DNA from 3 places in the Aeromonas aquatilis genome. Region 1 is predicted to be linked to each of the others. Evidence: predicted binding sites of a transcription regulator. Region 1 holds the regulator's gene; each other region holds the start of a gene.
What was found. Region 1 encodes sigma-54, which starts transcription at its own class of promoters, with help from an activator protein. Its sites were predicted from a motif close to TGGCACNGTTTTNGCTT; they were not measured.

Region 1 (10,114 bases):
ATTGACCTCGAACGTCCCCTCGCAAGCCATGTGCCCACCGGTTAATTGCTGAAAATAGTGGTCAAGATTGGCTTTTGCCTGCAAGTCCAGCGGGCAGTGATAAATCTCGGCTTGTTCCAGCGTACGCAGGCGATAGTCGATACCGCCATCCACGTTAAGTACCTCGCAATGACGCTCGATAAGCTCGATAGCTGGCAGAAAACGGGCTCGCTGCAGCCCGTTGCGATAAAGATCCTGCGGCGGAATATTTGAAGTGGCGACCAGCACGACACCGTGACCAAACAGCTCCTGAAACAGCGTGCCCAACAACATGGCGTCGGTGATGTCGGAGACAAAAAATTCGTCGAAACAGATAATGTCTGTTTCGCTGGCAAGCTTGCTGGCCACCAGCTTGAGGGGATCGGATTGCCCGCTCAGCCCCTGCAGCTCATCGTGAATGCGGTGCATGAAGCGGTGGAAATGGCTGCGCATCTTGCGCGTCCCAGGCAGGCTGTCGAAAAAAGTATCCATCAGCCAGGTCTTGCCTCGGCCCACTCCGCCCCACATATAGATACCGAGGACGGGCTCCGGCGGCTTGGGCTTTTGTAGCCAACCCAGCAGCCCTCGAGATCTGGTCGGAGTCGGGCGCCGTAGCAAATCCTGATACAGTCGCTCCAGCCTGCTAATGGCCATCCCCTGCGCGGGGTCGGCCACAAAGCCGGGGCGCAGCAGATCCTGCTGGTATTTTTGCTGCGGTGTCATCCTTGAGCGCCTCTCCAAGTCCCTGAGTCGAGGACAAAATGGTATCACGGCCTCAGGACGCACGGTATAGTGCCATCAAGGCATGGCGGTTATGACGACCGCATAAACCCACTCTGTTTTAGCTGTAACAAGGAGCATCTATGAGTCTGTTAACTGGGATCCTGCTGGCTGTCGCGGCCTTGATTATCGGTGTCGTTCTCGGCCGTTTTTCGGTGCGTAGCCGCGATGCTGGCCGTCTGGAACAGGAACTGAAGAAGGCCCACAAGGAGCTCGAGAGTTATCAGGGCCAGATCAACACCCACTTCGCCGACAGCGCCGCCCTGATGGAGCAACTGGCCGAGCAGTATCAGACCCTCTATCGCCACATGGCCGAGCAGAGCAAATTCCTGGCCAAGGCTCAGGAACCCCTGTTCCGCGAGTCATTGGTAGAAGAAGCCCCTGCCAATGGGGCAGAAGAGCCGGGCGTTCCGCCTCGCGACTATGCTGGCGCCTCTTCCGGACTGCTCAAGCAACCAAACTAGTTCCTCGCGGAACTAATTGGCCAGTCCCGTGGTCTGACCTTGACGATTGCAATGCAACTTTTTCTGGGAGCTGTTTTTCATATGCGTAAACCTCTTTCCATGCTCAGTGTGCTAGCCCTCAGTGTCGGTATCGCCATGTCTGCGGCCCCTGCTCAGGCTGCACTGCCTTCCCTGTTAGGTTCAAATCAGGAGATGCCAAGCCTGGCGCCTGTTCTCGAACAGGTCACCCCGGCGGTGGTCAATATCTCGGTTTCTGGCAAAAAAATTACCCGTCAGCGTCTGCCGGAACAGTTCAAGTTCTTCTTCGGCCCCAACATGCCCGATGAACAGGTGAGCGAGCAGCCGTTTCAGGCACTCGGCTCCGGTGTCATCGTCGATGCCAAGAAGGGTTACGTGATCACCAACGCCCACGTGGTTCACGAGGCGGACGAGATCAAGGTCAACCTGAAGGATGGTCGTGAGTATGCGGCCAAGAAGATCGGTGAAGACAAGCAGTCCGACATCGCCCTGCTGCAAATCAAGGCCGAGGATCTGGTACAGATCAAGTTCGCCGACTCCGACGAGCTGCGGGTGGGTGACTATGCGCTGGCCATCGGCAACCCGTTTGGGCTGGGCCAGACCGTCACCTCCGGTATCGTCAGCGCGCTGGGCCGCAGCGGCCTCAACATCGAGAATCTGGAGAACTTCATCCAGACCGATGCGGCCATCAACTCCGGTAACTCCGGCGGAGCCCTGCTCAACCTGCGTGGCGAGCTGATCGGTATCAACACCGCGATTCTGGGCCCGAACGGCGGCAACATTGGCATCGGCTTTGCCATCCCCTCCAACATGGTGCGGGATCTGACCGAGCAGATCGTCAAGTACGGTGAAGTGCGTCGCGGCCAGCTGGGTATTACCGGCACCGAGCTCACCTCCGACATCGCCAAAACCTTCGGTTACAACAAGAAAGATGGTGCCTTCGTCAATCAGGTCATGCCTGATTCGGCGGCCGACAAGGCGGGCATCAAGGCCGGCGATATCATCGTCAGCATCGATGGCAAACCGGTTCGCTCCTTCGGCGAGCTGCGTGCCAAGATCGCCACCATGGGCGCTGGCAAGCAGGTCGAACTGGGGCTGATCCGCGATGGCAAGTCGCAAACTGCCAAAGTGACCCTGAAGCAGGCCGATGACAGCGAAGTACGCGCCAGCGCGCTGCATCCGGCACTGGAAGGGGCCAAGCTGAGCACCACTACCGACCCGGTCTCCGGTGTCGCGGTGGCCGATATTGATCCTCGCTCTCCGGCAGCGGCTTCCGGCCTGCAGAAGGGTGACATCATCATCGGGGTCAACCGCCTGCGCATCAACACCTTGGGCGAGCTGACCAAGGCGCTCAAGAACAAGCCTGACGTGCTGGCACTCAACATCCAGCGTGGCGACTCCTCGCTCTATCTGGTGATCCGCTAACACCCGGGTTGTTCGCCACTCTATCCATCACCCGCGGTCTTCACCGCGGGTGATTTTTATCCATCGATAGTGTTATTCTCTGCGCGCAGCCTGTACGGATGAGAATGACATGAAAATCCCCCCTTTAGTCAGTTACTTGGGCAAGTCTGTCGGTTTTGGATTGACCGTCGCAGCGCTGCTGTTGCTGCTGTTTCCCCATTTTCGCGGTGGTGCCCAACTGCCCGGCATCATCACCAATGCCCGTGAACTGAGTTTCTCCTATGCCGCCCATCGGGCAGGCCCTGCCGTCGTCAACATCTACACCCGCAGCTTTGCCCCCAATCAGGGCAATCAGGGGGAACTGCGCCCGCAAGGGCTGGGTTCCGGCGTCATCATGAATCAGCGCGGCTATGTGCTGACCAACTACCATGTCATCGCCGATGCCGACCAGATCATCGTCGCGTTGCAGGATGGCCGGGTCTTCAGCGCCGAGCTGGTCGGTACCGATCAGCTCACCGACCTCGCCGTGCTCTATATCGAGTCAGACAACCTGCCGGTGATCCCGCAGGATCCGGAGCGGCTGCCAGAAGTGGGGGATGTGGTGCTCGCCATCGGCAACCCCTACAACGTCGGCCAGACCATCACCCAGGGCATCATCAGTGCGACCGGCCGTACCGGCCTCTCCAGCATGGGGCCCGACAGCAATGGCCGTCAGGATCTGCTGCAGACCGATGCCGCCATCAACGAGGGCAACTCGGGTGGCGCGCTGGTCAACGGCCGTGGCGATCTGGTGGGGATCAACACCGCCACCTATCACCTCAACGGCAATCAGGAGAGCTACGGCATCAGCTTCGCCATCCCCTACCGGCTGGCAAAACGGATCATGGATGAGCTGATCGCCAACGGCCGGGTGATCCGTGGCTACCTCGGGATCTCCAGCGTCGAGATCAACCCCATAGTCGCGCGGATGATGAACCTCGGCGACCTGCGTGGTCTGGTGGTGGAGAGTCTGGATCCCAACGGCCCGGCGGCCAAAGGTGGTTTGCAGCGAGGGGATGTGCTGCTCAAGATCAACGGAGAAGCCATCAGTGGCGTGCGCAGCGCCATGGACAAGATTGTCGAGAGCCGCCCCGGCACCAAGCTGACCATCTCGGTATTCCGCTCCGGCAAGCCGCTGGAAGTGGTGGTCACCATAGAAGAAGACCTGCGCTATCAGAAGCGGGCAGCAGGCACCAATGTCTCATCGGCCAGCTAATGCGGTAGCGGCCTATTACATCTGCCAGCAGCCTGCTCGCCTGCGCTAGCTCGCATCTATCCATGGAACTACATGGTCAGCCATGTCATGCAGCAATAACGCGAGCGAATACAAGAGAAAGGATAGGAAGAAGAACGAGGAGTGACTACTCCTCGTTGAAGCCGGAGGTGAACAGCTCCACCACGGCGGCCAGGGCCTCGACCTCTTCGGGCCCCTCAACCTGCACTTCCACCTGCCGCCCTTGCGCGGAATCCAGCATCAGCAGGCCGATGATGCTGTCAGCATCGGCCTCCACACCATCTTCATTGCGCAGTAGCACGTGGGCATCGAAACCCTGCACCAGCTCGAACAGCATCATGGCAGGTCTGGCATGAATACCCAGCTTGTTTTTCACTTCAACCGAGGCGGAAACAGTCATCGGGTCGTCCTATTGGTCCGTCAGGATTGGGAGGCACTCTTGTCGAGAGTGCGGTGGCGGATCTGCACGTTCTTGCCAAGCAAACGGAATGCACTGGCCAGCCGCTCTGCAATAAAGACCGAGCGGTGCTGACCGCCGGTGCAACCGATGCCGACCGTGAGGTAGCTGCGATTGTTGCGCTCCAGATGGGGCAACCAGGTCGCCAGCATGTTTTCGATCTGCTGAGTAAACAGCATCACATCGGCCTGCGCCGAGAGGTAGTTGGCGACCGGCTCATCCTTGCCGGTAAACGGTTTGAGCTCGGGGATCCAGTGCGGGTTGGGCAGGAAGCGGGCATCGAACACGAAGTCGGCATCCTTGGGAATGCCGTACTTGAAGCCGAACGACTCGAACACCAGCACCAGCTCGTTCTCTTTCTTCCCAAGCACCCGGGTCTTAATGAGCTCGCTCAGGTCGTGAATGCTGAGGGTGGTGGTGTCGATACGCAGGTCAGCGGTCGAGGAGATGGGTGCCAGCAGGTGGGTCTCCTCCCGAATCGCCTCATCCAGCGACAGCTTGTTGCGTGAGAGGGGGTGCAAACGGCGGCTCTCGCCATAGCGCTTGAGCAGGGTGCCGTTGTCGGCATCGAAGAAAAAGCTGGAGAACTCAACCCGCCCCTCATTGCGCACCTGAGCCAGCAGATTTTCCAGTTTCTCCGGGTCGCTCGGCAGGTTGCGCACATCGATGCTGACCGCCAATTTGTCGTACTGGCTCTCCACCGACACAATCAGCTGGGGCAGCAAATTGACCGGCAGGTTGTCCACACAGTAGTAACCCAGATCTTCCAGCACTCGCAGGGCTACCGTTTTACCGGAGCCCGAACGTCCACTTACCACGATTAACTGCATCTTGTTCCCTCACGCCAAAACGGGTGTCTCATCCTTGGCCTGCTATCAGGCCGAGGTCATGATCTGATAGAGCTCTTCGTCGCTGGTTGCCTGACGCAACTGGCGGCAAACCGCCTTGTCACCCAGCTTGGAAGCCATCAGAGAAAGGGTCTTGAGATGCTGCTTGCACTCGCTTTCCGGCACCAGCAAGGCAAACAGCAGGTCAACCGGTTGATTGTCGATGGAGTCGAAAGGAATAGGGTCGGCAAAGGTCATCAGGATCGCGGTTGGCGGGAACTCATCGTCAATGCGACCGTGGGGGATCGCAATACCGGCACCGATCCCGGTACTACCCATTTTTTCGCGGGCCAGCAAGCATTCAAACAGCGCCTGGCGGGAGGTGCCAAGGCGTTCAGCGGCCAGCTCGCTGATGATCTCGAGGGCGCGTTTCTTGCTGGTACAAGGGACTGCACTCTTGGTGCAGTCCCGACTCAGTATGTGTTCAAGTTGCATGGTTATTTTTTATTTAACTTATCTTTGTGCTTGATGATCTGCCTGTCCAGCTTGTCGAGCAAGGTGTCTATCGCAGCATACATATCGGCATGTTCAGAGTTGGCAAACACTTCGCCACCGCTGACGTGCAATTTGGCTTCCGCTATCTGGTTCAGTTTTTCCACGCTAAGCACCACATGAACATTGTTGATGTGGTCGAAGTGACGCTCGAGTTTGGCAAATTTGTTATTCACATAATCACGCAGAGCTTCGGTGATCTCGACATGGTGTCCGGTCAGGTTAATTTGCATAACATCATCCTTTTGTTTGCCTAAACCAGGCGTTTGCGCTGATTGGAAGGTGGGATAAACAAGGATTCGCGATACTTAGCGATCGTGCGTCTCGCCACCATAATACCCTGTTCGGCCAGCAAATCCGCGATCTTGCTATCACTTAACGGCTTGGCAGGATTCTCTGCCGTGACCAGCTTCTTGATGAGCGCGCGAATTGCGGTCGATGAGCACTCTCCTCCTCCTTCGGTGTTCACATGGCTGGAGAAAAAAAACTTCAATTCGAAGATACCACGGGGGGTATGCATGTACTTCTGGGTCGTCACCCGGGAGATGGTCGACTCATGCATCTCTACCGCTTCGGCGATGTCATTGAGCACCATCGGCTTCATCGCCTCTTCACCATACTCGAAAAAGCCCTGTTGCTGCTCGACAATGCAACTGGCCACTTTCAGCAGGGTGTCATTGCGACTTTCCAGGCTCTTGATGAACCACTTGGCTTCCTGCAAATGGGAGCGAATAAACTGGGTGTCGGTGCTGCTGCGGGCGTTGCGGGCCATGGCGGCATAGGTCTCGTTGACCCGGATGCGGGGGGCAGAGTCGGGATTGAGCTCGACCACCCACTTGCTACCCTTCTTGACCACGGAGACGTCGGGGATCACGTACTGGGAGTCGCTCTGGATGATGCCGTTGCCGGGGCGCGGCTCCAGCAGCTGAATCAGATCCAGCACCTCCTTGAGGTCGCTCTCCTTGAGTCGGGTCTTGCGGGCGAGGGTGCGGTAATCCCGGTTGCCGAGCAGCTCCATGTGCTCGAGGATCACCTCCTTGGCCTCGTTGAGCCAGGGGGTCTGCGGGTCATACTGATCCAGCTGGATCAGCAAACACTCCTGCACAGAACGGGCAGCAATGCCGACCGGATCGAAGTGCTGAACCCGTTTGAGTACCGCCTCGACCTCATCGAGTTCCACCTCTACGTCATCGCTGGTGACGGCAGCCTGGATATCCTCCAGCGCAACGGTCAGATAACCGGATTCGTCGATAGCATCGATGATGGCGAGCGCGATGGCGGCATCCACATCGCTGAACGGTGTGAGTCGCATCTGCCACAACAGATAATCCTGCAGGTTTTCGGTGGTCTCTCCCTGATAGACGCTATCTTCCCCATCGTGGATGGGGCCCGCGCTCTGGGCGGTGCCGGCAGAGTAAACCTCGTCCCAGGTGGTATCCACCGGCAACTCGTCAGGCATCTGCTCCTGAGCCATGGCATCGCTGGAATCCAGCTGGCTGGCATCGACCGGCGCTTCCGGACTGGTCTCTTGCGCCTCGCTCTCTTCCTGCTCCAGCAGAGGGTTGTTTTCGAGCGCTTGCTGAATTTCCTGCTGAAGTTCCAGAGTGGAGAGCTGGAGCAGACGAATCGCTTGTTGTAATTGCGGCGTCATGGTCAGGGACTGACCGAGACGCAACTGTAATGTCGGCTTCATCTACGTCGGGATATCCTTATGTTCAGCGAGGCACTCGTCAAAGGAAATGAAGGCATGCCCCCTTACTATAGACTGAATTGATCGCCCAAATAGACGCGCTTGACCTGCTCATCGGCAAGGATGTCAGCCGGTGCACCTTCGGCAATCATCTTGCCGTGGCTGACGATATAGGCCTTCTCACATACGTCCAGAGTCTCTCTGACGTTGTGGTCGGTAATCAAGACGCCAAGGCCTCTATCTTTCAAATGCTGAATGATCTTCTTGATGTCTATCACAGAAATCGGGTCAACCCCTGCAAAGGGTTCATCCAGCAGAATAAAACGCGGTTCGGCCGCCAGCGCACGAGCGATCTCGACCCGACGGCGCTCACCGCCGGAGAGGCTCTGGCCCAGGTTGTCGCGAATGTGGGTGATGTTGAACTCTTCCAGCAGTTGCTGAACCTTGTCCTCACGCTCCTCACGGCTCAACCCCTTGCGGGTCTGCATAACTCCCATCAGGTTGTCGAACACTGACAGGCGACGGAAGATGGAGGCCTCTTGCGGCAGGTAACCGATGCCGTTACGCGCCCGCACATGCATGGGCTGCAGGCTGATGTCCTGATCGTCGATGGTGATGAGACCGGCATCGCGCTGCACCAGCCCCACGATCATGTAAAACGAGGTGGTCTTGCCGGCACCGTTGGGGCCGAGCAGGCCGACAATCTGGCCAGTGCCCACTTCAAGGCTGACGTCACTCACCACCATGCGGCGCTTGTAGCTCTTCTGCAGGCCCACTGCTTTTAACACTGCCATGGCTTATTTTCCCTGCTTCTTCTGGTCGGCGGGCTTGTCGAAATTCTCTACCTGATCCGGCAGGAACACGGTTTTGACTCGCTGGCTCGGGCTCTTGCTCTCGGCAATCATCTTCTGTTTGACGATGTCGTAGCGGATCAGATCGCCATTGACCTGGCTATCTTCCTGCTTGAGCTGACCGTTGCCTGTGATGGTCACCAGCCGGTTCTTCAGCTCGTAGCGGATAGTGTTGCCGTGGGCATTGACCGGCTTGCCGTTATCCAGGATCTGGAAGAAGGTGGCGGGCTTGCCGTAGGCCGTCATCACCTCGGCCCCTTTCTCGCCGGAACGGGTCACTACCACCTTGTCAGCCTTGATCCGGATGGTGCCCTGATTGATGGTCACATCCTCTTCGAAGGTGATGCGGTTGTCCTGCATCTCGGCCACCTGTTTGACGGCATCGACGTAGACCTTCTCGGCAAAGTCGGACTCTTTGGCGGTCACCGCACCACACAACAACAGGGCTGCGAGGGCCAGATTAGCGTTTTTCATTGAAATAGATGGCATGGCCTTGATCCAGTAACTCAAAATATTTGCGGTCCAGATGGCCCTTGAGGCCAACCCCTTGGGTCTGGAAATCCCGACCCAGAATGTTCACTTCCCGGTTGCTGCGCACATCTTGTGTCACCAGATCCAGCTCCAGATAGGGGGTATCCAGTGTGGAGATGAAAGAGGTAGGCAGCAGACCATCCAGATGTACCTTGTCCCGCAGGATGACGTTGTCGCCGGTGTTGAGCACGCCGGTTTCGGCGGTCACCTTCCACTCGGCGGCCCCCTGATCGTCATACATGTAGACCACCGGCTTGTCGAAGGTGGCCTGCTCGAGGATTTGATAATACTCGGCGTAGGTCGACTCCAGCCGCTCGGTGCGCTTGCCGTTGATATCAAAACGGGTGGTCACCAGATCTTTGGCGACAAAATCCGGCTGATAGTTTTCGATTTTGACCGCGCTCTCAGGCACCAGCTCCACCTTGCCCAGCTGCCAGGCAACCAGCGCGACCAGAAACAGCAGGGCAAACAACAGGGTCTGTCTGCTCATACCGAGGCCTCGGGCTGATAATCGTCGTGGCCCTGCGCCTGCAAAATGAGGTCACACACTTCGCGCACCGCGCCCATGCCACCGCCAAGCCGGGTCACCATATCGGCACGACTCAGCACCAGCGGATGGGCATCGGCCACCGCGATACCCAGGCCGCAAGCGGCCATCACCGGCAGATCGATGGTGTCATCGCCCATATAGGCGGCCTGTTCAGCAGTCAGCCCCAGCTTGGCCAGCAGCGCTTCGAAGTGAGGCAACTTTTTATCAGCCCCCTGCACCACATGAGCCACCCCCAGGCTTTTCATCCGATCGCTGACGATACGGGAGTTACGCCCGGTGATGATGGCGATCTCGATCCCGGCATTGAGCAGCGCTCGCATGCCCGCACCATCGCGGGTACAGAAGGTTTTCAGCTCTTCGCCGTTGTTTCCCATGTAGATGAGGCCGTTGGAGAGCACCCCATCCACATCGCACACCAGCAGGCGGATTTGCGCCGCCTTCTCAAACTGGCTGCGCGTCACCGGACCATAGAGGGTCGGTACGTTTTGCATCAAATTACTCCGGCTTTCAGCAGGTCGTGCATGTTGAAGGCGCCGAGCGGGCGTTTCTCTTCATCCACGACCAGTAATCCGTTGATTTTTCTCGTTTCCATCAGCTTGACGGCTTCCGCAGCCATCATCTCTGGACCTACGGTAACACAGTTGGCCGTCATCACACGGCTGATGGGGGTGTGATGGATATCGATCTGCTGGTCAAGAA
Region 2 (10,114 bases), on a different contig from region 1:
GACCACCCTCAGTACCGGCGGCTACTCCACCTCCGATCAATCCATGTCCCACTTCTCCAACTCGGCCCACTGGATTGGCACCCTGTTCATGTTCCTTGGTGGCCTGCCCTTCCTGCTTTACGTGCAGAGCCTCAACCACAGGGACAACAGCCTGTTCAAGGACGCCCAGGTGCGCGGTTTCTTCTGGCTGGTGGTGTGGGTCACCGCCATCATGACCTTCTACCTGTGGCAGCGGGATCTGTTCAGTTTTATGGATGCCCTGCGCATCAGCTGCTTCAACATCGTCTCGGTACTCACCACCACGGGCTTTGGCCTCGGTGACTTTGGCACCTGGGGGCCGCTGGCCAGCATCGTCTTCATCGTGCTGCTGGCGCTGGGTGCCTGCTCAGGCTCCACTGCGGGTGGTCTGAAGATCTTCCGGGTACAGGTGGCCTTCGCTCTGTTCAGAAAGCAGATGCGCCAGCTGATGCACCCTTCTGCCGTCTTCCCCCAGAAGTACAACGGCCGGACGGTCAATGACGCCATCATCCGCTCGATGATCTCCTTCGTGCTGGCCTACTTCGCCATCATTCTGGTGATAGCCGCACTGCTGGGCGCCATCGGGCTTGACCCCCTGACGGCCATATCCAGCTCCATCACCGCTGTCGCCAACGTCGGCCCGGGTATGGGCCCTGTGGTCGGCCCCAGCACCAACTTTGCCAGCCTGCCGGAATCGGCCAAATGGCTGTTGTCATTCGGCATGCTGCTGGGACGACTGGAGATCCTGACGGTCGCCGTGCTCTTCTTCCCCTCCTTCTGGCGCCAGTAACCCCTCACTGCAAGCCAGCAAAAAGCCGCAGCGGTCACCCGCTGCGGCTTTTTTATCTCACCCATCCCCACGACCTTCGCTCAACGCTCATCAGCCCACTCATCATCCATTGCTGATGACCTGAACGAGCTCATCAGGATGGCCAGAGCGGATCACAAGCATAAAAAAACGGACCCAAACCAGAGGTTTGGGTCCGTTTATCAGTGAACCGTCAGCGGCCGCAAGGGCTGCCGAGACTCAGCACATAACATTAACCACGGCCAGAGCGCTTGCGATCCAGCTCGGTCAGCAATTTCTTGCGGATACGGATGTTCTTCGGAGTCACTTCTACCAGTTCGTCGTTATCGATGAACTCGAGAGCCTGTTCCAGAGTCATGCGGATCGGCGGAGTCAGCACTTGAGCTTCGTCAGTACCGGAGGCACGCATGTTGGTCAGCTGTTTGCCTTTCAGGCAGTTAACAGTCAGGTCGTTGGAACGGGAGTGAATACCGATCACCTGGCCTTCGTACACTTCGGTCGCGTGACCGATGAACAGACGACCACGGTCTTGCAGACCGAACAGGGCGTAAGTCAGGGCCTTACCGGTAGCGTTGGAGATCAGAACGCCGTTCTGACGCTCACCGATGCTGCCACCCTTGTGCGGACCGTAGTGGTCGAAGGTGTGGTACAGCAGACCGGTACCTGAGGTCATGGTCATGAACTCGGTCTGGAAGCCGATCAGGCCACGACTCGGGATCATGAAGTCCAGACGGACACGACCCTTGCCATCCGGGGTCATGTTGGTCATTTCGCCTTTACGCAGACCCAGTTGCTCCATCACGGAACCCTGGTGCGCTTCTTCAACGTCCACAGTTACGGTTTCGAACGGTTCTTGCAGAACGCCATCAACGGTACGCAGGATTACTTCCGGACGGGACACCGCCAGTTCGTAACCTTCGCGACGCATGTTTTCGATCAGGATGGAGAGGTGCAGCTCACCACGACCGGATACACGGAACTTGTCCGGATCATCGGTCTCTTCCACGCGCAGGGCCACGTTGTGGACCAGCTCCTGGTTCAGACGCTCCAGAATGTTACGGGAGGTCACGAACTTGCCCTCTTTACCGGCGAACGGTGAGGTGTTGACCTGGAAGGTCATGTTCACGGTCGGCTCGTCAACGGAGAGCGGCGGCAGGGCTTCAACAGCACCGTTGTCGCAGATGGTGTCGGAGATTTTCAGCTCGCCCAGACCGGTGATAGCGATGATGTCACCCGCTTGCGCGTCGGTAACTTCAGTACGGGACAGACCCAGGTAACCCAGCACCTGACCGACTTTCCCGTTACGGGTCTTGCCGTCAGCACCAACGATGGTGACTTGCTGGTTGGTCTTGACGCGACCACGGGTGATACGGCCGATACCGATAACGCCCACGTAGGAGTTGTAGTCCAGCTGGGAGATCTGCATCTGGAAACCACCTTCGGCATCCGCAGCAGGGGCTTCTACGTTGTCAACGATAGCCTGGAACAGCGGCTCCATGTTCTCGGACTCAACGTCCTGATCCATGGTGGCCCAACCGTTCAGTGCAGAGGCGTAAACAACTTTGAAATCCAGCTGTTCATCGGTCGCGCCCAGGTTGTCGAACAGGTCGAATACCTGGTCCATTACCCAATCAGGACGAGCACCCGGACGGTCAACCTTGTTGATGACCACGATCGGCTTCAGACCCTGAGCGAACGCTTTCTGGGTCACGAAGCGGGTTTGCGGCATCGGGCCGTCAACGGCGTCAACCAGCAGAAGCACGGAGTCAACCATGGACAGTACGCGCTCTACTTCACCACCGAAGTCGGCGTGACCCGGGGTATCAACGATGTTGATGCGGTAGTCGTTCCAGCGGATCGCAGTGTTCTTGGCGAGAATGGTGATGCCACGTTCCCGTTCCAGATCATTGGAGTCCATGATCCGTTCCTGACCTTCGCTGGTGCGATCCAGAGTACCGGATTGCTGCAGCAGCTTATCAACCAGAGTCGTTTTGCCGTGGTCAACGTGCGCAATAATCGCAATATTGCGTAAATTCTCTAACATTCTCGCCTCAAATCACCGGGTAAAATTGGGCGCTAATTGTACTCTTGCCTTTGTGATCTGCCTAGCAGAATTGCAGTACATTCGCGCATAACAACAGATCTGGATCATAGACCTCCCCGACAAACCCTGCTTAGATGGGCGGTGACCGTATTTCGCGCACCATTACAGTGCACCAAAACGATCCACAGTCGCACTAACTTGATGCAATGCGAGTCGAGATCGCTTGATTTTGAGGAGCCTCTTCACCGGGACTGCCCTGAAATCAAGCTGTCACAAACTTGGCACGATACTGGCTTATGTGAATACGACGACGCATTCACCCAGAGAGATTTAACACCGGAGGTTACTTAGCATGTCAGCCCAGAACGTTTTGGCCCTGATCCAGGAACACGAAGTCAAGTTTGTTGATCTGCGCTTTACCGACACCAAGGGTAAAGAGCAGCATGTATCCATCCCTGCTCACCAGGTTGATGAAGATTTCTTCGAAGACGGCAAGATGTTCGATGGTTCCTCCATCGGCGGCTGGAAGGGCATCAACGAATCCGACATGGTACTGATGCCGGACGCAGCCTCCGCCAAGCTGGACCCGTTCACCGAAGAGACCACCCTGAACATCGTTTGTGACGTACTGGAGCCTGCCACCATGCAGGGCTACGACCGCGATCCGCGCTCCATCGCCAAGCGTGCAGAAGATTTCCTGAAGTCCAGCGGCATCGCTGACACCGTGCTGTTCGGGCCGGAGCCGGAATTCTTCATGTTCGACAACATCACCTTCTCCAACACCATGGGCCACAGCTTCGTGAAAATCGAATCTGAAGAAGCCGCATGGAACTCCGGCACTGCCTATGAGCATGGCAACAAGGGTCACCGTCCGTTCGTGAAAGGCGGTTACTTCCCGGTTGCACCGGTCGACTCCTCCCAGGATATCCGCGCCGCCATGTGTCTGGTGCTGGAAGAGATGGGCCAGGTCGTTGAAGCTCACCACCACGAAGTAGCCACTGCCGGTCAGAACGAGATCGCTACCCGCTTCAACACTCTTACGCTGAAAGCTGACGAAGTACAGGTGCTGAAGTACGTGATCCACAACGTGGCCCACGCCTACAACAAGACTGTTACCTTCATGCCGAAACCCATGTTCGGTGACAACGGCTCCGGCATGCACTGCCACCAGTCTCTGGCCAAGAACGGCGTCAACCTGTTCGCCGGCGACCTATACGGCGGCCTGTCCGAGATGGCTCTGCACTACATCGGCGGTATCATCAAGCACGCCAAGGCCATCAACGCCTTCGCCAACCCGACCACCAACTCCTACAAGCGTCTGGTGCCGGGTTATGAAGCACCGGTCATGCTGGCTTACTCTGCCCGCAACCGCTCTGCCTCCATCCGTATCCCGGTGGTACCGAGCCCGAAAGCCCGTCGTATCGAAGTGCGCTTCCCGGACCCAGCTGCCAACCCGTACCTGGCCTTCGCAGCCCAGCTGATGGCCGGTCTGGACGGTATCATCAACAAGATCCATCCGGGCGATGCCATGGACAAGAACTTGTATGACCTGCCGCCGGAAGAAGCCGCTGAAGTACCGACCGTTGCCGGTTCTCTGGACGAAGCCTTGGCCGCTCTGGATGCTGACCGCGAGTTCCTGACCCGTGGCGGCGTGTTCAGCGATGACTTCATCAACTCCTATCTGGAACTGAAACAGCAGGATGTTGACCGTGTGCGCATGACCCCGCACCCGCTGGAGTTCGAACTGTACTACTCCGTCTAAGTCTCAGCAGACTGGCCGTTTAAATCTGGTCAGCTTGCTTAATCGTGATAAAACCCGCCATCTGGCGGGTTTTTTCTCTGATAGGATTAAGCAAAATACCGTCAAGGAGAGATGGATGAACAACAAGCATGGCATAGGGGTACTCAGCCTCCTGTTGCTGACCTCGTTCGGTGCGGACGCGGCCAAGGTCTACTCCTGGGTCGATGGCAATGGCATCACCCACTACTCGGATGCGCCACCACCCGGCAAAAACGCCAAAGAGGTCGATCTGCGGGTCGCCCCGCTGCTGGGCAGCAGCGCGCCCAGATCGGTGCAGGTGGATAACTTCAACAGCCTGACTGGCGCCGATGCCAAGAAAGAGCAAGAGGCGGCCAAGCTGACCATCGAACTGCTCTCCCCGGAACAGGGCAGCACCCTGCGCGACAACACAGGCAACATCGTCTTTCAGGGCTCTATCAGCCCCAAACCACCGACCCAGTATGATGTGCGCCTGACCCTAGATGGCAAAGTCGCCCCCATCGTCAGCAACAGCCTCTCTATCCGCGTCGAAAACGTCGATCGCGGCGCCCACGAGGCTCAGCTCGAACTGCTCGCCAAAGACGGTACGATCCTTGCTAAATCCAGTGCAGTCACCTTTTACCTGCATAGAGCGAGCGTGACGCCGGCTCCCAAACCCACCCCCAAAGCCGACTAGGGGTGATATAGCGCACCGATGCGGGTAAACTCTATGCACCATATCGGTGCATAACAGGTGTGTAGCACCGTTTTAGGGAGAAACCTGTGCCAACCCGCTCGGACAACGCTAAAACACTCTTGGATAATTTGCTGACCGCCGTGATCCTGATGGATGAGCGGCTCTGCATCCAGTTCGTCAACCCGGCGGCTGAACAGCTGCTCTCCCTCAGTGAACGCCAGCTGATCGGCATCGAACTGCCCCATCTGCTGGAACATATCTCCCTCGATTTGCAGCGGCTCAAACAGTGCCTCGTTTCAGGGCAAGGCTTTACCGATAGCGAAGTGACTCTGGTGGTAGAGGGAGAACCGCGACTGGTGGAGCTGAGCGCTACCCCGATGGCCGACCACGAACAGCGTCTACTGGTCGTGGAGCTGCGCAAGATCGACCAGCAGAAGAAGATCAGTCAGGAGCAGCAACAGCATGCTCAGCAGCTGGCGGCCAAGGAGCTGGTGCGCGGCCTAGCCCACGAAATCAAAAATCCCCTCGGCGGCCTGCGCGGCGCGGCCCAGCTGCTGCAAAAGGAGCTGCCGGATCCGGCCCTGCGCGAATATACCGGCATCATCATCGAACAGGCTGACCGGCTGCGGGTACTTGTCGATCGCCTGCTCGGCCCCCAGCGCCCCGGCCGTCACCAGATGCACAATGTCCATTCAGTGCTGGAGCAGGTACGCCGACTGGTGGAGCTCGAACTCCCTCCCTCTGTTCGCATCGAGCGGGATTACGACCCCAGCATCCCCGAATTCGAGATGGAGCCGGATCAGCTGCAGCAGGCGTTTCTCAACATAGTGCGCAACGCGGCCGAAGCCCTGGGCAACCAGACCGGCCTTATCCGCATCAAGACCCGCACCGCGTTCCAGATCACCATCCACGGCCAGCGCTACCGGTTGGCGGCGGAGATCAAGATCATCGACAACGGCCCCGGTATCCCGGACGCCATCCGCGACACCCTGTTCTACCCGATGATCACCGGCAAGGAGGGGGGAACCGGGCTCGGCCTCTCTATCGCCCAGAACCTGATCGACCAGCACAAGGGGCGGATTGACTGCATCAGCTGGCCGGGTCACACCGAATTCACCATTTTTCTACCGCTTCGCAAGTAAGGGAACCCCATGACCGCCAAAGTGTGGATCGTCGATGACGACAGTTCTATCCGCTGGGTGCTGGAGCGCACTCTCGGCAGCGAAGGCTTCAACTGCGAGAGCTTTGCCGATGGCGAGGCCCTGCTGCACGCCCTTGAGCTGCGCTCGCCCGATGTGATCCTCTCAGATATCCGGATGCCCGGAATCGACGGCCTGAGCCTGCTGGAGCAGATCCACCGCCGTCAGGCCGATCTGCCCATCATCATCATGACCGCCCATTCGGATCTCGACAGCGCGGTCAACGCCTACCAGCGCGGCGCCTTCGAGTACCTGCCCAAGCCGTTCGACATCGACGAGGCGGTGACCCTGGTGCGCCGCGCCGAGAATTACCTCAAGGAGCAGCGCACCAAGCGCAAGTCTCGTCAGCAAGAGGCCACCGCCACCCCGGAGATCATCGGTGAAGCACCAGCGATGCAGGAGGTGTTCCGCGCCATCGGCCGCCTGTCGCGCTCCAGCATCTCGGTGCTGATTAACGGCCAGAGCGGTACCGGCAAGGAGCTGGTCGCCCATGCGCTGCACAAACACAGCCCGCGCGCCCACAAGAACTTCATCGCCCTCAACATGGCGGCCATCCCCAAAGATCTCATCGAATCTGAGCTGTTCGGTCACGAGAAGGGGGCCTTCACCGGCGCCAACAATATCCGCCACGGCCGCTTCGAGCAGGCAGATGGCGGCACCCTGTTTCTCGACGAGATCGGCGACATGCCGCTGGATGTACAGACCCGGCTGCTGCGGGTACTGGCCGATGGTCAGTTCTACCGGGTCGGCGGCCATCAGCCAGTGCAGGTGGATGTACGGATCATTGCCGCCACCCACCAGAATCTGGAGAAACGGGTCGCCGATGGCGAGTTTCGCGAGGATCTGTTCCACCGCCTCAACGTCATCCGCATCCATATTCCCGCCCTCAAGGAGCGCCGTGAGGATATCCCCCAGCTGGCCCGCCACTTCCTGCTGCGCGCCGCCAAGGAGCTGAACGTCGAGGCCAAGAGCCTGCACCCGGATACCCAGGCCTATATCAGCCGCCTGCCCTGGCCGGGTAACGTGCGCCAGCTGGAGAACGTCTGCCGCTGGCTCACCGTGATGGCCTCCGGGCAGGAGGTGCTGGTGAGCGATCTTCCCCCCGAGCTGCTTACTCCCATCACCCACAACGCCGAACCCGGTCAACCGGCGATGCCCGGTTGCTGGCAGCAGCAATTGCAGGAGTGGGTGGCCAGCAAGTTGGCGCTGGGCGAGACAGACATCCTGGCCGATGCCCTGCCCCAATTCGAGCGGATCATGCTGGAGACTGCGCTGGAGCACACCCATGGCCACAAACAGGAAGCGGCGCGCCTGCTTGGCTGGGGTCGTAACACCCTGACCCGCAAGCTGAAGGAACTCGATCTCTCCTGAGTCCCAGGGAAAAACGATTCCCATCACGCCTTGATAAATCACCGACCAATAAGACCCCGTTTGCCAGCAAACGGGGTATCTTTTTTGAAAGCCCCGCCTAGAATGGCAGGCTTTCAAACCCGACTCGAAGAAGGCGCCATCATGATTGACAGATCTCTCCCCCTGACCGACCTGCACCGCCATCTGGACGGCAACATCCGTCCGCAAACCATCCTCGAGCTGGGTCGTCAACACAATATTCAGCTGCCCGCCTTCGAACTGGAAGCGCTGCGCCCCCATGTGCAGATCGTCGAGAACGAGCCGAGTCTGGTCGCCTTCCTGAAGAAGCTGGACTGGGGGGTTGCCGTGCTGGCCGACTATGACGCCTGCCGCCGGGTTGCCTACGAGAACGTGGAAGATCTGCTGCGCGCCGGTATCGACTATGCAGAGCTGCGCTTCAGTCCGGCCTATATGGCGATGGCCCACAAGCTGCACCCGCAGGGCGTGGTGGAAGCCATCATCGACGGCGTGGCTGCGGGCAGCCGTGACTTCGGCATCAAGGCCAACCTGATCGGCATCATGAGCCGCACCTTCGGTACCGAACAATGCAATCAGGAGCTGGCCGCCTGCTTGGCCCACCGTGACAAGCTGGTCGCCATCGATCTGGCCGGTGACGAACTGGGCTTCCCGGGCGAACTCTTTGTCGACCACTTCCGCAAGGTGCGCGATGCAGGCATGCGCGTCACCGTACACGCCGGTGAAGCCGCTGGCCCCGAAAGCATGTGGCAGGCCATTCGCGAGCTGGGTGCCGAACGTATTGGCCACGGTGTCAAAGCGATTCAGGATCCGGCCCTGATGGCCTATCTGGCCGAGCACCGCATCGGCATCGAATCCTGCCTCACCTCCAACGTCCAGACCACCACGGTGGCGAGCCTGACCGAACACCCGATCCGCCAGTTCCTGGCTGCCGGTGTGCTGGCCTGCCTCAACACCGACGATCCGGCAGTGGAAGGGATCGACCTGCCCCACGAATATGAGGTGGCCGCCCCGGCCGCGGGTATGACCGCCAGCGAGATCCGCACCGCCCAGCAGAACGGCCTGACCCAGGCCTTCCTGAGCGATAGCGAGAAAGCCGAGCTGAGCGCCCGCGCCGCCAGCCGCTGATTAACACCGGCAGTGCAAATAAAAACGGCCCACTTCGGTGGGCCGTTTTTATTTTCCTGTTACATGGTCAGACATAAAACCAAAAGCCTCACATGACGAATTCGTCAATAAAAACCATTATAAACAATGAGTTGAGCAACACTCCAAACACCCTCATTCTAATTGCGTAACCATGAGGTTATTTCTTACAAAGAGGGTTTTTGATGGATATTACACCAGATATTGTTGGGCACTTCCGCGCTTCGTTTTTCGGTCAATTCGGTAAGGTACCGAGAAAGTTATCTTCGCCTTGCAAGAAGCGAGCTATGAGACAGGGGGTAGCCGTTGGGGGGAATATGGATCGCAGACATTAAAACAACGGGGGATGTTTTATCTCGCAGCTCATATATTGACTCAACCAACCAGTTCAGTTCTAAAAACAACCAGCTTTGGCCAGCAATACCAAAAACTCAGAAGACGAGTGGGAATGGGAGCCATCGCCTGTTAACAAAGCTAAATGGCAAAAGGCCCAAACCGGGTTTGGGCCTTTTGCTGACGGCTGTAAGGGGAAAAACTACTCCCGATCCTTGTCACGCTCCAGCGCCCGCTCCACCAGTGGCTCGGGCAGACTCTTGGTCACCTCCACCCCCAGCTCGCGGAAACGCTCGACCTGCGCAATCAGGTTGCCACGGCCGTTGACCAGCCGTCCCATCGCCTTGTCGTAACTCTCCTGCGCCTTGTGCAGGCTGCCGCCCATCTGCTGCATCTCCTCGACAAACAGCCGCAGCTTTTCGTAGAGGCGACCGGCCCGCTCGGCAATCTGGCGGGCATTCTGGTTCTGCCGCTCGTAGCGCCACAGGTTCTCGATGGTACGCAGCGCCACCATCAGGTTGGTGGGACTCACCAAGAGAATATTGTTGTCGAGACCGTAACGCACCAGCGAGGGATCGGCCTCCATCGCGGTGAGGAAGGCGGGCTCCACCGCCACGAACATCAGCACATAGTCGAGGGTGCGCACTCCGGGCAGCTGCTGGTAATCCTTGCGGCCCAGCTCGCGGATATGGTTGCGCACCGAAGCGACGTGTTCCTTGAGCGC
Region 3 (10,114 bases), on a different contig from region 1:
GTTTACCAGCTCTTCGGTCACGTTGACGTTGGAAGTCTCCAGCATCCCCTGCTTGATCACCCCCAAACCATCGGCACCGGCAGTCCCCTGAGCGGCAGCACCGCTGGACTGGGTCTCGACAAACATGTTCTCCCCCATCGGCTGCAAGCCGCTGGCGTTGACGAAGTCGGAGATGTTGATCTGACCGACGACCTGAGAAGCGCCATCGCCCTTGAGCTGCACCGAGACCTGGCCATCTTCACCCACCGTAACGCTCTGGGCGTTTTCCGGGATCTGGATTTCCGGTTGCAGCGGGTAGCCATTACCCGGGGTCACTATGGTCCCTTCATCGTTGAGGGTGAACTGACCGTTACGGGTATAGGCCGCACTGCCATCCGGCAGCTGAATTTCAAAGTAGCCACGACCACTGATCATCAAATCGAGCGAGTTGTCAGTGGTTTGTACGTTACCCTGACTGTGGTTTTTCTGGGTCGCCACCACCTTGGCACCCGCCCCCAGCATCAAGCCGGAGGGGAGCTCGGTATCGGCAGAGGAGCGGCCACCGGGCTGATTGATGTTTTGATACAGCAGATCTTCAAAGATGGCCCGTGACTTTTTGAAGCCCACGGTGCTGGCGTTCGCCAGGTTGTTCGAGGTGACCGAAATATTGGTCTGCTGTGCATCCAACCCGGTCTTGCTGATCCAGAGTGCAGGATTCATAGTGTAACTCCTTGATTAGCTGATTCGCAGCAGTTGGGTTTGAGCTTCATCATTCTCTTCGGCCGTCTTCATGATTTTGACCTGGGTTTCGAACTGGCGTTGCAGCCGGATCAGGTTGGTCATCTCATCCACCACATTGACGTTGCTCCCCTCCAGGGAGCCGGCAATCAGGCCAACATTGGCCGCGGCAGGTTCCTTCTGGCCATCCTTGCGGCGAAACAGACCATCTTGCCCCTTCTCCACCGCATCGGCGGCCGGGTTAACCAGCTTGATCCGCTGAAAATCTTCCGGCAAGTTGGCGGCGGCCCCCTCCGGTCGACCACTGATAGTGCCATCCCGATTGATCTCGAGTTTTTCCATCGGCATCGGTAGCACGATAGGCTTACCGCCATCGTCCACTACGTTCAGACCGGTCGAGGTTTGCAAGTTGCCGGTCGCATTGACCTGCAAATTCCCCATGCGGGTATAGGCCTCACCCCCTTTGGGGTCCTGCACGGTAATCCAGCCCGGACCATCCACCGCCACGTCCAGATCCCGTCCGGTGGTCATCAACATGCCATGCTGCAGGTTCTGACCCGGGCGCTCAGCCATGGCAAACACCCGGCTTGGCAAGCCCTCTCCGAATGCCTGCATGCTTCTGGCCTGCTCAAAATCGGACTTGAAACCGGTGGTATTGGCATTGGCGAGGTTGTTGCCCCGAACAGCCAAGCTGTTCATGGTCTCTTTGGCCCCGGACATGGCGATATAAAGCAGGTGATCCATGGAATTCTCCGTCAAACAGATGACTCTGACAGGAGAAATGCAATTAGAGTGCCAACAGCGGAAATATGGGAGGATAAGGAGGATGGGAATACGACAGAAACAGAGAGGGGGCCAAGCCCCCTCTCATTATCATGTATTGCGCAATTAACGGATCTGCAGGATGGTCTGCTGCAGCGAACTGTTGACCTCCAGAGAACGCGAGTTGGCCTGGAAGTTACGCTGGGCAGTGATCAGGTCCACCAGCTCCGAGGTCAAATCCACGTTGGACTGCTCCAGGGAGGATGATTTGATGGTGCCAAATGTTCCTGAGTTTGGCGTCCCCGGCAAGGCATCGCCAGAGAGCAGAGACTGACGCCAGGAGGTATCGCCAACCTGAGTCAATCCTTGCGAGTTGGCAAACTTGGCCATGGCGACCATGGCCACCTTGATGGTGGTTGCGTTACTGTAAGTCGCGGACACGATGCCATCCGGAGTGATCTCCACCTTGGTCAACCGGCCGACAGTGGAGCCATCCTGAGTCAACTTGTTGACTTCAAACGGTGAGGCGTATTGGGTCACGGTTCCAAAATTGATATCCACCTGCTGGGTGGGATCTGCGCCGTTAGTAATGATACCTGCGCCAGCTGCGCCCACGGTTCCCAGTTGCTCTGTCTTGATGGTCGCCGGTGTAGTCGGAGTAATCATCTTGCCATCAGCCCCGAAGGTAATTCTTGCACCAGCAGGCGCCTGGCTCAAACCTGCCGTCATGGTAGGCGTTACACCACCAACAATATCAATAGGCTTATCCCCTTGGTAAAGATACATACGCCAAGCTGTTGGATTGGCCGGTTTGGTCAGATCTGCTGGGTCAGCTTCTTTAACAAAATATTGCGTGATGGTATGCGGCTCACCCAATGAGTCATAAATCACCACGGAGGTAGAAGATGAGTAGGTTTTCGAATTTTTTGGATCAAAGGTTGATGCATCACCGGCACCGGCGCCAGCAGGCAACGGCGACGCTGTAGACGGCAGGTTGAAACTGGCGTCAATTTTGGATGTCTTGATTGGTTCACCAGCCTTGTCAGGGATCTGAATAGGCTTGGTAGCATTGATACTCACTGCTTTGGGCGTGCCATCGGCGTTAATTTCATAACCTTGCAGATAATGGCCCTGATTATTGACCATATAACTGTTTTCATTGAGCTTGAAGGCCCCGGCACGGGTATAGGTGCGATCCAGGTTGGTCAGGCCATCAGAGGTCACGAAAAAGCCGTTGCCCTGAATCGCCAGATCCAGCGCGTTATTGGTAAATTGCAGCGCCCCTTGATGGAACTGCTGGGCCACCGCACCGGTCGCCACACCGTTACCAACCTGGGTCTTTGCATTGACAAAGATCGAGTTGGCGTAGACATCCGCAAACTCGGCACGGGACTCTTTAAAGCCCGTTGTATTGACGTTAGCAATGTTGTTGGCGGTGACGTTCAAGTCTTTTTGTGCCGCGTTGACACCGCTCAAGGCATTGTTAAATGACATATCCAGCTCCTTAGATCGATGCTGTCACGAGGTTGTTGACGGTGTAACCGTCGGATTTGAATTGGTGCCTGAAATTTGCAGAATATTATTCAGATATTCGCTACCCAGTCCTCTCAGATTGAGGCGCGTCGGGTTAGTGGCGTTACCCAAGGCAACGCTATCCACTTTGGCATAAGCAAAGGTGGCAATACTTTCCGACTTCCCATTGAGCGCGCCACTGGCTTTGATAACATATTTACCTGCAGCGACCCGCTTACCAGCTTTGTCTGTACCATCCCAAGCGACTTCAACATTACCTTTTTGGTCTCCTTCGAGAGGGAACTCCTTGATAACCTGTCCCTTTTCATCCTCAACGGTAATTTTGACGTTCGCATATTTATTCGTTGTGCCTACAGCAACGACCGCAGACAAAGAACCATCTTTATCTAAAAATCCGGTATTACCCTGGAGCAGCACATTTTGTCCCACCAGAGAAGAGGCTTGCAGGGCCTGGCTGGAGATCATCTGATCGTTGAGCTTACCCATCTGATTGGACAAACTGCTGATCCCCTCCGACGTAGACATGGAGGCCATCTGGGAAAGCATCTGGGCATTGTCGACCGGCTTGAAGGGATCCTGATATGACAACTGCATAGTCAGCAGCTTCATAAATGAAGCCTGATCCAGCTCTTTCTTCGGTGCCGGGGGAGTGCCCCCCATCTGAGTCGAGGTCCGGTTGATGCCGTTCATATTGTTGGTTTTATCGACCATCTTGCATCCCCCTATCAGGATTTGCCGAGCTGGAGCGTCTGCTGCAGCATCTTCTTGGCCGAATCTGCAACTTGTACGTTGGTCTGGTAGCTGCGCGAGGCATTGATCATGTCAGCCATCTCTTCAACCATGTTGACGTTTGGCTTGAAGATAAAACCGTCTTTGTCCGCCATCGGGTGGTTGGGGTTGTACTCCTTGAGCAGTGGCGCCTTGCTCTCGACAATGCCCTTCACTTCCACCCCGACCGAGCCCTGCTTGTCAGACATCGCCTGATCGAGCTGGGCGGCAAAGACTGGCCGCCTGGCGTGGTAAGTATTTTCCACACTGGAGCTGACGCTGTCCGCGTTGGCCATGTTGCTGGCAACCGTGTTGAGCCGCACTGACTGTGCGCTCATAGCCGAGCCTGCTATGTCAAAGACCTTGAACAAACTCATCACTGCTCTCCTTTCAGGGCCTTCAGCAGGCCACTGATCTTGCTATTCATAAATTCAAGGGAGGTTTGGTACTCGAGGCTATTGCGCAGAAATTCACTACGCTCCTGTTGCACATCAACCGTATTGCCGTCACCGGTATCCGGTTGCAGCGGGTTGCGATATTGCACGGTACCCGGAGCATCCATATTCAAGGCAAAGTGCTTTTCGCTGGTCGTTGCCAGACCAAAACCTTGATGCGACTGGGCCTCCTGCAACGCCTGCGCGAAATTGATATCCCTGGCCTTGAAGCCCGGCGTATCCGCGTTGGCGATATTGCTGGACAGCACCTCAGCACGCTTGGCGCGAACGCTTATCGTGTGTTGATGAACACCGAATGCCTTGTCAAATGAAAGAGCCATAACACACCTCCTACTTGGTATATTTTGTCTGCAAGAGATGTGCCATAAGCGAATAGCTCAAATCGATGGCCTGGGTATGAGCACACGTCTGAACGGACACAGCAGCATCTCGCCCCCCCAGCAAGGTAACGTCTGGCCACCACAGGTTTTGAACCATAGTTGCAGTGGCGAGAAATGGCAGCTGAATAGAGAAATTGAGCGGTAGATAAAGAAAGAGGGAAGCTCGTCGCTTCCCTCGTTACAGTAACTGGTAATATCTGGGAGAACCCCGACTATCAAGGCCATCAGACCTATTTGACCTTGTAGACGATCCCCGGATTGCAGCGGATCATCTCGAACCGGTCGGTCAATCCGGCCAGCGACTCGGAAGCCCCTAGCATCAGGTAGCCGCCGGGATTGAGGCTGGCAGCAAACTGGTTGAGGATCTTTGACTTCACTTCCGGCGCGAAATAGATGAGCACGTTGCGGCAGAAAATAATGTCAAATTTTCCGAGCAGACTGTAACTCTCCAGCAAATTTATCGGCCGGAAGGTGGTCAATTTTCTGACTCGCTCCACCACCCGCATCTTGTTGTCGCCGTATGGCTCAAAAAACATCTTTTTGCGCTCGGGTGACAACCCGCGAGCCAGTGCAAGACTGTCATAAATGCCTTCCTTGCACTGGTTGAGCATGGTCGTCGAGATATCCGTTCCGACAATCTGAACGCCACCAGGTAAGGTACCCGGCTTTTTCATCTGTTGCTCCAGCGCCGTCATGGCAATGGAGTAGGGCTCCTGACCTGACGACGATGCCGCAGACCAGATCTTGATAGGGCGGCCGCTTTTCCCCAATTCAGGGAAAATCTTGTCGGTAAGCAGTTGAAACGGATAGGTATCACGAAACCAGAGGGTCTCGTTGGTTGTCATGGCATCCACCACGGCCATTTTCAGGTCACGCTCTCGCACACTCATTGCACGGGTAACCAGATCAGACAGACTCTCGATGCCAAACTGAGCCATCAACGGTGAAAGACGGCTCTTCACCAGATACTGTTTGTTATCACCCAGCACGATCCCGCTCTGAACCGCCAGAAAGTTGCTGAACTGTTTGTATAAGTCGTCCGAAAGTGTCTTCATGCAGCTGTTCTTCTTTATTAGAGTGCGTTTTGTACGGCTTTGGCCAGTTCATCTGGTTGGAACTTGGCGATGAAATTGTTGGCCCCCACTTTCTGCACCATTGCCTGGTTGAATACCCCACTGAGGGAAGTATGCAGAATAACATGCAAATCCTTGAGATTGGGATTATTCCGGATTTCGGCAGTGAAGGTGTAGCCATCCATTTCCGGCATTTCGATATCTGAAATCACCAGCGCAATCTGATCCTTGATAGGGCCATTTTTGGTCATTTCTAGCAGCATATTCAATGCTTCACGACCATCTTTTGCCAGCACGCACTCAACCCCGATGGCCTCGAGCGCACGCTGCACCTGTTTGCGTGCCACGGAAGAGTCATCGGCAACCAGTACCGGACGTCCCAGGGTCGGGTGTTCGACGCTCGACTCCACCAGCTCTTTGCTCACTTCGGTAGAAACCGGGGAGATCTCGTTGAGAATACGTTCAACATCAAGGATTTCGACCAACTCGCCGTCCACCTCGGTGACCGCCGTCATGTAGTTGATGCGCCCCGCCCCTTTGGGCGGTGGCAGGATCGACTCCCAGTTCATATTGATGATGCGTTCGACCGAATGCACCAGAAAACCCTGAATGGAACGGTTGTACTCGGAGATGATAATGAAGCACTTGCTCAAATCTTCAATCGGACGCTTGCCAACCGCCATGCTGAGATCGATGACCGAAATCGTCTGGCCACGAATATGGGCGACCCCGCGAATGCAGGAGTTCAACTTGGGCATCACGGTCAAGGGGGGGCACTGCAACACTTCACGCACTTTGAATACGTTGATGCCAAATCTTTGACGTCCGTTGAGACGAAACAACAACAACTCCAACCGGTTTTGTCCCACGAGCTGGGTACGCTGGTTGACCGAGTCCAGAATACTGGCCATAAACACTCCCTAAAAACGCTTGGCATTAATCATGCATGCATGATGGATTGCGTCAGACTATCAATGTGACAACGAAAAGATTCTGAAGCAATCATAGTTAAATATGGTGATATGCGTGAACAACTTATCGACCAACGAGCGAAAATGATTAACCGACTTTTACTCATCAGCCTCTTTTTTGGCAGCATATCTTCCAGCTACGCCTCGGACGTCACTACTTATCTGCAAGAAAAGGCACAAGAGTTCGTTTACAGCCAGCTGGATATTCCGTTGGATGCCAGAGCTGAGGTCACCTCTGCCACGCTGGATGAACGGCTCCCACTGACCCGTTGCGATGATCTGTTGACTATCAGCTTACCAGCAAAAATGGAAATTCGCCGTAATACAACAGTTTACCTTAAATGTGAGGAAGACAAACCCTGGGATGTCTATCTCCCGGTGCGAGTCAGCATTCAAAAACCCTATGTCACGGTGGCCAATCCCATCGCCAAGGGGGATCTGCTGAGTGAAAGCCAGCTGGTCTTGGCCTATCAGGATCAGACCCTGATCCGCGGCGACTACCAGACTGATACAGCTCCTCTTATCGGGGTGCGCAGCAAGCGAGAGCTAAAACCGGGGCAGCCCATCCGCTTGAGCCAGGTTTGTGTAGTGTGTAAAGGAGATCAGGTCACTGTGACGGCAGAAAACAGCAACTTCCAGATCAAAACCATGGCCCGAGCCTTGCAAGATGGCAGCTTCGGAGAGATCATCAAACTCGTCAATATTCGCTCCGGCAAAACCGTTGAGGGTAAAGTCAGTGCTGTGGGGGCCGTATCGGTCTCGTTTTAAATTCGGATCCTTGACAACTTTTTTCTAAAGTTTTGACCTGCCGCACCGATAAACAGGTAAGCAAACCTTAAAGCAGACGAAGGTAACTAAAATGGCCATCAACAATATCAACAACTTGGCGAACAATCGGTTGCAAAATACCGCTAATAGCCAGGGGACAGGCAGCAAGTCAGTCACCTCATCGCCCGAAAACAAAGCGGCTACTGTCAAGCTGGACTCCGTCTCCTTGACCAGTGAGGCGCAACAATTGCAAAAGATGCAACAAAACCTCAATACTGCCTCGACCGGCAATGAGAGCAAGGTCGAACGACTGAAAAAAGCCGTCGCGAGTGGCGAATATCAGGTCAACAGCGACGCTGTTGCCAAGAAGATGTTCAGTTTCGAGGCCAATCTGGACAAAGTTCTGGGATGATGGACTTACCTTCGTTACTGCACACTCAAGATGATTACCTCAGCCAGATGCAAGGCATTCTGGAAGAGGAGTTCAGCTTGCTCGAGCAGCATCAGGCACTGGCCCTGCCTGCACTGACCGAGCGCAAACAGCAGTTGCTTGCTGCGATAGAAACCCTGGACAAGACGCTGGCAGAGATGCCAGAACTGGCACTGCAGCTGGCAGCCTATCCCGACGAGATGGCGCAGGTTCGTGCAAAACTGGATGCCTGCCAGGCACAAAATGATATCAACGGTCGCTTGCTTGAATTGAGCATCGTCTCAAACCGTCGTCTGGCAACCTTTCTTAGTCAGCTGCGCGATCGCAACAGCCTGACCTATGACGCCAAGGGTAATACTCGCTCTGGCACCCGCTCCTACGGTATCAAGGCCTGACATCTCTTATCAGGCCTTGCATTTTTGCTGTCCGTTTTAAAGCACCAGTCGCAACAACTCTCGCCCGTCCTCACACGCATTGACGCGCAGTAACCCGTCCTCATAGCACCCGTAACTGGCCGGCAACTCGCCGCGCGGGAAACAGATTGACCCCGGGTTCATCAATATCCGTTCCCCCTGCCACTCCAGCACCGGCACATGGGTGTGGCCGCTCAGGAACAGACTACCCGCCGGAAGCTGAACCTCGTCCGGGCGATAAAGATGGCCATGGCTGACAAACCAGCGCCGCTCATCGACCAGCAGCTGGTTGTAGGGGGCGGTGATAGGAAAGCGCAACAGCATCTGATCCACTTCGGAATCACAATTGCCCCGCACCGCGATGATCTGCGGTGCCAACTCGTTGAGCAGGTCGGCCACGGCGGCCGGGTTATACCCTTCCGGCAGAGGATTGCGCGGGCCATGGTTGAGCAGATCGCCGAGCAGCAGATAGTGATCCGGCTGCCAGGGCTCAAGTTGGGTCAGCACCCGCTCCAGCGCAATGATGCTGCCGTGGATGTCGGAAATGATGGCAAGTTTCATGAAATGCTCCTCACTGCGGGCTGAAATAGAGATCCTTGGTGGCAATCGTCCCTTTCAAATTCTTGCTGGGCAGCCCTCGCAGCGCGGGATCGACCAGTCTCATCTGATTGTAATGATATACGGGGATGATCGGCGCCTCTTCGAGCAGCAACTGTTCGGCATGCCGGTACAATTCAACACGGCTCGCGCTGTCCAGCGTGTTGGCCGCCTGCTCCAGCAGCAGATCAAAATCGGGATTGCAGTAACCACTCTCGTTGCGCAGATCCTGACAACGGAAGCTGCCCAGCATGGCTGATGGCTCGACGTAATCGCCAAACAGGAAGCTTCTGGCCACCAGGAAATCACCGCTATCCTTGGCCACCTGATAGGCGCCCCACTCCAGACTGTTGAGGGTGACCTGTACCCCCAGCTTCTGCCACATAGCGGCGATGGCCATCGCCATCTGCTTGTGGGTTTCGGCGCTGTTGTAGGTAATGCTCAGCTTGAGTGGATTGGCACTGTTATAGCCGGCCGCTGACAGCAACGCTGCCGCTTTGGCCTGGCGGGTTGGCATATCTTCAAGCGCCACAGGCAATATCACCCGGGGGTAACCCGGCATCTCCGGCAACAGCGACCATGCCGCCTGTTCATCCTGCCCGCTCACCGATCCAATGAGCTGCTGTCGATCAACCGCCATGGAAAGCGCCTGACGCACCCGCACATCCTGCAGTTCCGGGCGCTTCAAATTGAACGTATAGAGATAGGTGCCAAACAGCGGCAAGCCCCAGAGCCGCTCCGGAGACTCGCGCTTCATCTTCTGGTAATAGCCGAGGGAGACCTTGTTGGTGAGCTGGATTTCACCAGCCTCATAGCGCAGCCGTTCAGCATGTTGTGAGGTGATCGGCAGATAGGTGACCCGCCCGATGCGGGTGTGGAGATCATCCCAGTAGTGGATATTGCGCTCGGCTTCGATCCGCTCGTTCGGCGCCCAGCTTGCCAACCGGTAAGCACCATTGCTCACCAGCTTGCCGGGCTCGGTCCACTGCTTGCCAAATTTGGCTATCGCCTTCTGATTGACCGGTACGAAGGGGCGCAGACTGATGAGCTGCAGGAAATGGGGCGCTGGCCGCTCCAGCGTGATCTTCAGGATCAGATCACTTTGTGCCTCAATGCCCAGATTGTCAGACTCCAGCGCACCGGCATAGATGGATTGCGCATTGTTGATCCCCGTGGCGAGCAGCAGGTCGGCCGAGGGGGACGCGATGGCTGGATCGAGCAGACGGCGCCAGGCATAGACGAAATCT

Region 2: the regulator sigma-54 is predicted to act here: its motif matches at 3,150-3,166, upstream of glnA (glutamate--ammonia ligase).
Region 3: the regulator sigma-54 is predicted to act here: its motif matches at 4,584-4,600, upstream of flgB (flagellar basal body rod protein FlgB).

What each region holds. Positions count from the first base shown of each region.
Region 1 covers NZ_JBSTYP010000036.1:29,393-39,506, reverse strand. The annotation lists gene zapE (cell division protein ZapE) at 1-741, opposite strand, end outside; gene ACW5W8_RS15095 (Z-ring associated ZapG family protein) at 882-1,262, shown strand; gene ACW5W8_RS15090 (Do family serine endopeptidase) at 1,344-2,705, shown strand; gene degS (outer membrane-stress sensor serine endopeptidase DegS) at 2,815-3,939, shown strand; gene npr (PTS phosphocarrier protein NPr) at 4,085-4,357, opposite strand; gene rapZ (RNase adapter RapZ) at 4,378-5,244, opposite strand; gene ptsN (PTS IIA-like nitrogen regulatory protein PtsN) at 5,290-5,736, opposite strand; gene hpf (ribosome hibernation promoting factor) at 5,739-6,026, opposite strand; gene ACW5W8_RS15060 (RNA polymerase factor sigma-54) at 6,047-7,486, opposite strand; gene lptB (LPS export ABC transporter ATP-binding protein) at 7,552-8,277, opposite strand; gene lptA (lipopolysaccharide transport periplasmic protein LptA) at 8,281-8,808, opposite strand; gene lptC (LPS export ABC transporter periplasmic protein LptC) at 8,795-9,355, opposite strand; gene kdsC (3-deoxy-manno-octulosonate-8-phosphatase KdsC) at 9,352-9,906, opposite strand; gene ACW5W8_RS15035 (KpsF/GutQ family sugar-phosphate isomerase) at 9,906-10,114, opposite strand, start outside.
Region 2 covers NZ_JBSTYP010000021.1:26,618-36,731, forward strand. The annotation lists gene ACW5W8_RS10265 (TrkH family potassium uptake protein) at 1-808, shown strand, start outside; gene typA (translational GTPase TypA) at 1,059-2,870, opposite strand; gene glnA (glutamate--ammonia ligase) at 3,223-4,632, shown strand; gene ACW5W8_RS10280 (DUF4124 domain-containing protein) at 4,748-5,326, shown strand; gene glnL (nitrogen regulation protein NR(II)) at 5,413-6,468, shown strand; gene glnG (nitrogen regulation protein NR(I)) at 6,478-7,896, shown strand; gene add (adenosine deaminase) at 8,038-9,039, shown strand; gene rmuC (DNA recombination protein RmuC) at 9,593-10,114, opposite strand, start outside.
Region 3 covers NZ_JBSTYP010000008.1:52,516-62,629, forward strand. The annotation lists gene flgG (flagellar basal-body rod protein FlgG) at 1-699, opposite strand, end outside; gene flgF (flagellar basal-body rod protein FlgF) at 715-1,461, opposite strand; gene flgE (flagellar hook protein FlgE) at 1,606-2,973, opposite strand; gene ACW5W8_RS04525 (flagellar hook assembly protein FlgD) at 2,998-3,723, opposite strand; gene flgC (flagellar basal body rod protein FlgC) at 3,738-4,157, opposite strand; gene flgB (flagellar basal body rod protein FlgB) at 4,157-4,555, opposite strand; gene ACW5W8_RS04540 (CheR family methyltransferase) at 4,846-5,670, opposite strand; gene ACW5W8_RS04545 (chemotaxis protein CheV) at 5,688-6,599, opposite strand; gene flgA (flagellar basal body P-ring formation chaperone FlgA) at 6,744-7,427, shown strand; gene flgM (flagellar biosynthesis anti-sigma factor FlgM) at 7,519-7,839, shown strand; gene ACW5W8_RS04560 (flagella synthesis protein FlgN) at 7,836-8,252, shown strand; gene yfcE (phosphodiesterase) at 8,289-8,831, opposite strand; gene ACW5W8_RS04570 (peptide ABC transporter substrate-binding protein) at 8,842-10,114, opposite strand, start outside.